DNA from 2 places in the Exiguobacterium sp. s21 genome. Region 1 is predicted to be linked to the other one. Evidence: a T-box and tRNA genes for the amino acid it is inferred to sense, from the RefSeq annotation. Region 1 holds a T-box; the other holds one or more tRNA genes.

Region 1 (3,416 bases):
TGAACTGGAGTCCGGACTGGGAACCGATCGTCGAGAAAGGCAAGTATCCGCTCGTCTTTATCGGCCACAGCCATATCCCGGGGATTTACCGGAAAGGCCGTTCGATTCCCTGGGAAATCGGGAAACCGTTCACATTGAAGAAAAAACGGTACGTCATTAACGTCGGCGCCGTCATCTTCGACCGGGAATGGTGTTTGTACGATACAAAAACCCGGACAGTCACACGAATGAAGGCATAGGAAAAGGGACCCCCTCAAAAGGGTCCCTTATTTGTGCTTACATTTCTTCTGGAGCTTGAACACCGATCAGACGGAGTCCTTCTGTCAATACGATCGTCACCGCTTTGACGAGGGCGAGACGCGACTGTTTACCAGCATCTTCTTCGAGTACACGGACATGGCCGTAATACTTGTTGAACGATTGCGCCAAGTCGAGGACGTAACGGCTGATAATCGACGGTTCACGGCGCTCATGGGCACGTGTGATCACGTGTGGGAACGCGTTGAGCATCGTCACGACGCCCCACGTGTGGTCGTCATCCGCACCCGTGAATGTCGAGCCGTCGTAGTTGCCCTTACGGAGGAGCGAGTTCGCACGCGCGTTCGTGTACTGCACGTACGGGCCTGTCTCGCCTTCAAACTTGAGCATGCTGTCGAGGTCGAACTCGATGTTGTTGATGCGCTCGTTCTTCAAGTCGTGGAAGATGACCGCGCCGACACCGACCATACGTGCCACATCGTCCGCGTTCGCAAGTTCTGGGTTCTTCTGGGCGATGTTGCCTTGAGCTTTCTCGATCGCTTCTTTCAGCACTTCCTCGAGCAGGACGATGCGACCTTTACGTGTCGACATCTTTTTCCCTTCTTGCAAAATCAAACCGAACGGCACGTGGTGCATACCGTCGACGAAGTCGTAGCCGAGTTTACGGAGGACCGAGAACAACTGCTTGAAGTGAAGCGCCTGTTCGCCGCCGACGACGTAGTTCGCTTGGACGAAGTTATACGTCTCATGACGATAAACGGCCGCTGCCAAGTCACGTGTTGCGTAAAGCGTCGCGCCATCTTTCTTTTTAATCAAGCATGGCGGCAAGTTCTCATCTTCGAGTGAGACGACCATCGCCCCTTCACTTTCGACGAGAAGGTTCTTCTCTTCGAGCATGGCGACGATGCGGTCCATCTTGTCGTTGTAGAACGCCTCCCCGTGGAAGCTGTCGAACTCGACGCCGAGCAAGTCGTATACTTTTTGGAACTCTTTGAGCGACTCGTCACGGAACCATGTCCATAGCTCTGTCGCTTCTTCGTTGCCGTCTTCAAGTTTCTTGAACCAAGCACGCCCTTCGTCCTCAAGTTCCGGTTGCGTCTTCGCCTCTTCATGGAAGTGAACGTAAAGCTTCAACAATTCGGCAATCGGATGCTCACGTACCGCTTCCTCGTTGCCCCATTTTTTATAGGCGACCATCAGTTTTCCAAACTGTGTCCCCCAGTCCCCAAGGTGGTTGACCCCAACGACGTCGTAGCCGTTTTTACGGGCGATCTGGTTAATGGCGTTCCCGATTACCGTTGAACGGAGGTGTCCCATCGAGAACGGTTTGGCGATGTTCGGTGACGAGAAGTCGGTCACGATTGTCTCGTTGCGGGTTGCGTGCGTCGCATAGTCCGCTTTTTCGTCGAGCACCATGTTGATGATTTCTTGTGACACGACGTCACGGCTCAAGAAGACGTTCACGTATGGTCCAGCCGCCTCGACTTTTGTGAACAATTCATCGTTCAAATCGTTCGCGATATCAGTCGCGATCATGACCGGCGCTTTCCGGTAGGCTTTCGCGAGTTGGAAACAAGGGAAAGCAAGGTCCCCGTGTGCCTCATGTTTTGGTTTTTCAATTAGAGCTTCAATTTGGTCGAGCGTCAACTCGTCCCCGATGACACGGGACAAGGCTTCCGCATATTTGCGTTCATAACTCATTACAATTCCTCCTTATAAAATTTTCATAAAAAAAACGCCCTTTGCACAGATGCAAAGAGACGGGATGGCCCGCGGTACCACTCTTCTTGCCTGCTTGACGCAGACCGCTTTATCGGTGATAACGGGGGTCCCCCGGCTACGCCTACTAAGGTTCGGGCAGCATCTCAAAAGTGCGTTTCGCGATGTTTGTCAGCCTAGGCTCTCACCAATCCCTAGGTCGCTTTGTTGACGGAACGATCGTTACTCTCTTTTTCATCGACTTTCGTCTATGTGGTTGAAAAGCAATTTCATTATAGAGGATATTTCATATAGACTCAATGCTAGAATTCCGCCATTATGATGAATAGGCAGGACTCGGGCATGAATGTGCCGAATCTCCTACCATACATATCGAATTTTCCCATATAGGAGGGAACCATGAACCATTTTCGCAAGATGTCCGTCCTTGGTTGGAGCATATGGAGTGTTTTACTCATATCGACGATCACCTTGTTCGCCACAGGCGTATTGAACATACCCGCCATCGAGCCGTTGCCGTTCATCTTGATCGCGCTCCTTGTCATCATTTTTCAAATGGACTCCATCGAACGGAAAGGCGTCTACTTCACGTTTTCGGAAAGTATCGTCCTCATCATTTTCTTGTTTTTTGATTTCGAGACGGCGCTTTTCGTCAATCAGATTGGTCTCCTCGTCTTCCAGTTCGTCAACTTGAAACCGCGCGTCGCGCTTCGACGCTTCCGCTTCACGTATCCTTGGAACGCCATCACGTCTTTCTTGGAGATTGCCATCCCAGCCGGTGTTTACTTGGCACTTGGTGGTGTGACCGGTCTCGGCTTCTATTCTCAAGACTCGTTCCTGCCGCTCGCCGGTTTGATTCTGGCCATCATCTTGAACACGGTCGTGCAAAAGTATCAAGTCGGTTGGTGGTTCCGTGTCGATATCCCGGTCCGCGACTTTCTAAACATCGCGTTTTACACGTATATCGTCAGTCTCGTCTTCATTTTAGCAGCCTCGCTCTTCCGTGAGACGAACTTGCTTGTCGTCAGCAGTATCGCCGCCGCACTCACCTTCTTTATTAAGCGGCTCATCATCCAGAAAGGTCGGCAAGACGCCTTCAAATCGTTGATTGAACAATATGATGAGGCAAAAGAAGCCGTGTCGTTGTCGCAGAGCGAGGCGCAAGCCATCGAGGTGTTCCTCAGTCAATGTGAACGACTCAACGAGTACGACGAAGGGTTCGTTGAGTTCAAACTGTTCGACCGCACACTTTACTTTGATTTAAAGACGCGCCAGCCGATCGACCGTCACATCGTGTTCGATTTGCTCGATCACGCTTATCCGAACGAAGCCTCGGTCGAATATGAGATGCGCTTCGAATGGGACGCACCACTGTCGAACGAATTTGACGACGACTATCATAGTTTCATCTCGGTTCGGTCCGAGGAGATCGAAGGGAT
Region 2 (3,416 bases), on a different contig from region 1:
CCCATGACCTCGTGCAAGTCTCTGAGAACGTTTCGGCCCGATTCCGTAAGGGAAATACCTTGAGTAGCGACCATCAATAGACCTTGGTCTTTCAAAAAGTCGACTTCTCGTCTTAGGATTCGTTCCGTCAGCCCGAGGCTTGTGGCGAGTGTCCGGCGGCCGATTGGCTGCATCAACCGGACGTAATGTAAGATGTCGTAACGATGTCGGAGCGTATCGAGCATGTCGGGAACGATTTGCTTCTGAACTTGAATCAGCTGCTGAATCATACTCATTCCCCCTCGACTTAAAGCGTGGACAATTTTTGTCCCACTTTTATATTTGCGTCCCACCGCTACGACTTCATCTTATCAATGACATTTCCGTCTTGCAACCCCTTCAAACGTTTTTTTTCGATGTAAGCGTATACTTAACAAAATCTTCAACTTTACTGTCATCGTATCGCCCTTGACTAATGACGCGCCCCTCGTGTAAGACGACGGGGATCTCGAACAAGTACTTCGCCTCGAGTTCTTCGTTGCCCGTGATGTCGACCTGCTCGAGTTCGAACGGATAGTCTTCCATGAGCCATTCGAGCATGACGAGTGCCTCCTCGCAGAGCGAACAGTTGGCACGTCGGTATAATGTCAGCACCATGTCAGTCCCCTCCTTTCCATAGTTGTCGTTCCCGCTCCCGCGAGTTTCCAAAACCGAGCGCCTCCCGATAGTTCGCCACGGTCCGTCGTGTCACCGTATAGCCGATCCGGGCCAACTCTCGCATGAGTGCGGCGTCACTCAAAGGTGACGTCTCTTGTTGAATCAGTTCGGCGAGCGCCTTTTTCACCATGAACGGCGATTGCCCATGATCCGTGGACCTGACGAAAAAGTGGCGCCACGCCATGACACCGCCCTCGGTCGCCACATACTTTCCTTGGATGGCCCGTCCGACGGTCGACTCGTGCTTGCCGATCCGTTCGGCGACTTCTTTCCGCGTCAACGGATGCAAGACGAGGTTGCCGTCGAGCCAGTCCGCCTGACGTTCCGCGATGACCGTCCATACTGAATGAAGCGTCGCGTTCCGCATCTCGAGCGTCTCGTGCCACCACTTCGCCTCGCGGTCGTCCCCGATCCGAGTCGCATCGAGCGTCGGGCTGAACCATGTCGTCACAAGCTCATCGTCACGCCGGACGACTTCGAGTTCCGGTACGATATGCTCGGTTCCTTCATATACTATTGGTGTTTTCGGTAACGTCGCCACGATACGGGTCACCCGGTCGAACTCAGCCACCGAGATGTCGAGTCGTCCCGGGATGTCATCAACGTTCGCGTCGAGCGCCTCGAACACGTCCAAGACGAGCGGGTCGTCATGTTCAATTGCATGCCGGTACTGACAGTCCCGCTCATTCTTCGCCCCGATCCCCGTCGGTTCTAGAAACAAGAGCGCCTGGCGTGCCGCCTCAATGTCCGCCACATCGACCTCGAACCGATAGGCGAGCACGAAGTCACTATCAGGTAAGAGGCCGCGGTGGTCTAGCGCGAGGACGAGTCGCTTTTGAAGCATACGTTGGACCTCGTTCCCACTTCCTTCCTCGATTTGTTCGAACAGACGCGACTCGAACCCGCTCGCCGTGTCCTCCACCCATTCGACCGCACCGCTGCCGATGGCGATGTTCGGGTTCCGCTTTGACAAGCGGCCGAGCTGAAAAGCGATCGCGGTCCGGTCTGCTTCGAGAACCGGCAGACGCCTGACCATGTCCTGGGTCAGCTGTTGCTTTTGAAGTTGCTGTTGTTCTTGGCGTTGCATCGGTCACACCCCTCTCGTTTCCTATTGTAGCGAAAGGCGGGAAAACGCGCTCAAAAAAAAGTGAGACGAACAGGATTGCTTTTTTAAAAAAACAAATGTATAATAAATCGTATCAGAGAACATGCACCCGTAGCTCAGGGGATAGAGCACTGGTTTCCGGTGCCAGGTGTCGGGAGTTCGAATCTCTCCGGGTGTATCAAAGAAAGAGGTCAGGCAGATGCCTGGCCTCTTTTGTCGTTTTAGAATCGTCAAACCGTGGAATAGGTCAAAAACGATGACTATCGTTTGACCAACATTGACTATAGCGGTATGATATATTTACAACCTACATAAAGGAGGCAGATTCAATGTTAATTCCAACAGTTATCGAACAAACAGGTCGCGGGGAACGCGCGTACGATATTTACTCACGCTTGCTCAAGGACCGCATCATCTTGCTCGGAAGTGCGATCGACGACAACGTCGCCAACTCGATCGTTGCCCAGCTCCTCTTCCTTGCAGCCGAGGACCCAGATAAGGACATCTCACTTTACATCAACAGTCCGGGTGGTTCGATCACTTCCGGAATGGCGATTTATGACACGATGAACTTCATCAAACCGAACGTGTCGACGATTTGTATCGGAATGGCCGCATCGATGGGTGCCTTCTTGCTCCAAGCCGGTGAAAAAGGCAAACGCTTCGCGCTTCCAAACGCGGAGATCATGATTCACCAACCGCTCGGCGGTACGCAAGGTCAAGCATCGGACATCAAGATCCATGCTGAACGCATCATCAAGATGCGCGAGAAATTGAACCAAATCATGGCCGACAACACAGGCCAGCCGCTTGAAGTCATCGAGCGCGACACAGAGCGCGACTACTTCATGTCAGCTGAACAAGCGAAAGACTACGGTCTCATCGACAAGGTCATGACGCGTTAATCCAAAAGCGCCTTTCCCAACTCCGGGAAAGGCGCTTCTTTTTATTGGACAGGTAACCAAATTTCAATCAAGTCGTCAGCTCCGTCTTGCCCATGAATGTAGCGCTCAAAATCGAGTGCATCCCGCAACGTTACATCCGGCAACGCTAGAAGTTGATTATACGTCGTGGGGATGGCCGGGATTCCGCCTTCGACCGTGGCGACAAGGTAACGTCCTGCCGACAGTTCAACCTGTCTTCCCTCTTCTCCTATGACAGGATCAGTCATCCCTGCTAGATAAGCTTCTTCTTTCGCTAAACAGACGCCATATGATTCGTCTGTCGTCAGCTCTGGTTGCAATTTTTCCCAAACAAACGGGATTGTGGTGAGTTCGGATACATAGCCGTTCACGATTTTCGGTCGGTCCCACATCTCATAACGTACTTTCATTGAATCTCCCCCTGTTTGCATCCATTTGATTTGTTGCTCGACTTGTCGCAACGCCTCGATTTCGCGTTGGACCTCATCAAGTCTGCTGTCGAGTAACTCGCTCACACTTTTTGCCGTTTGAATTTGTTCGAGCGAGATACCCATTTGGCGTAGTAACTTGATTTCGTTCAGGCGTCTTATTTCTTCCATCCCGTATAACCGATACTGATTATCTAAACGAGTCGGTCGGACGAGTCCTTTCGCTTCATACCATTTGATTGCTTTAGTGGACAACCCCGTTAG

Evidence for each region. A T-box is a leader RNA that pairs with one kind of tRNA and senses whether it is charged. The one in region 1 lies ahead of argS (arginine--tRNA ligase), so its partner is inferred to be a tRNA-Arg.
Region 2: it encodes a tRNA-Arg, which carries the amino acid that the T-box ahead of argS (arginine--tRNA ligase) is inferred to sense. The anticodon was not compared.

Annotation. Positions count from the first base shown of each region.
Region 1 is NZ_JACSLF010000004.1:194,425-197,840, reverse strand. Features, by position in the region: gene KNP06_RS07080 (metallophosphoesterase family protein) at 1-239, shown strand, start outside; gene argS (arginine--tRNA ligase) at 277-1,959, opposite strand; T-box leader at 2,012-2,224, opposite strand; gene KNP06_RS07070 (GGDEF domain-containing protein) at 2,377-3,416, shown strand, end outside.
Region 2 is NZ_JACSLF010000001.1:86,900-90,315, forward strand. Features, by position in the region: gene KNP06_RS00430 (sugar-binding transcriptional regulator) at 1-266, opposite strand, end outside; gene KNP06_RS00435 (glutaredoxin family protein) at 379-636, opposite strand; gene KNP06_RS00440 (RNA polymerase factor sigma-54) at 638-1,783, opposite strand; tRNA gene KNP06_RS00445 (tRNA-Arg) at 1,907-1,979, shown strand; gene clpP (ATP-dependent Clp endopeptidase proteolytic subunit ClpP) at 2,131-2,706, shown strand; gene KNP06_RS00455 (MerR family transcriptional regulator) at 2,748-3,416, opposite strand, start outside.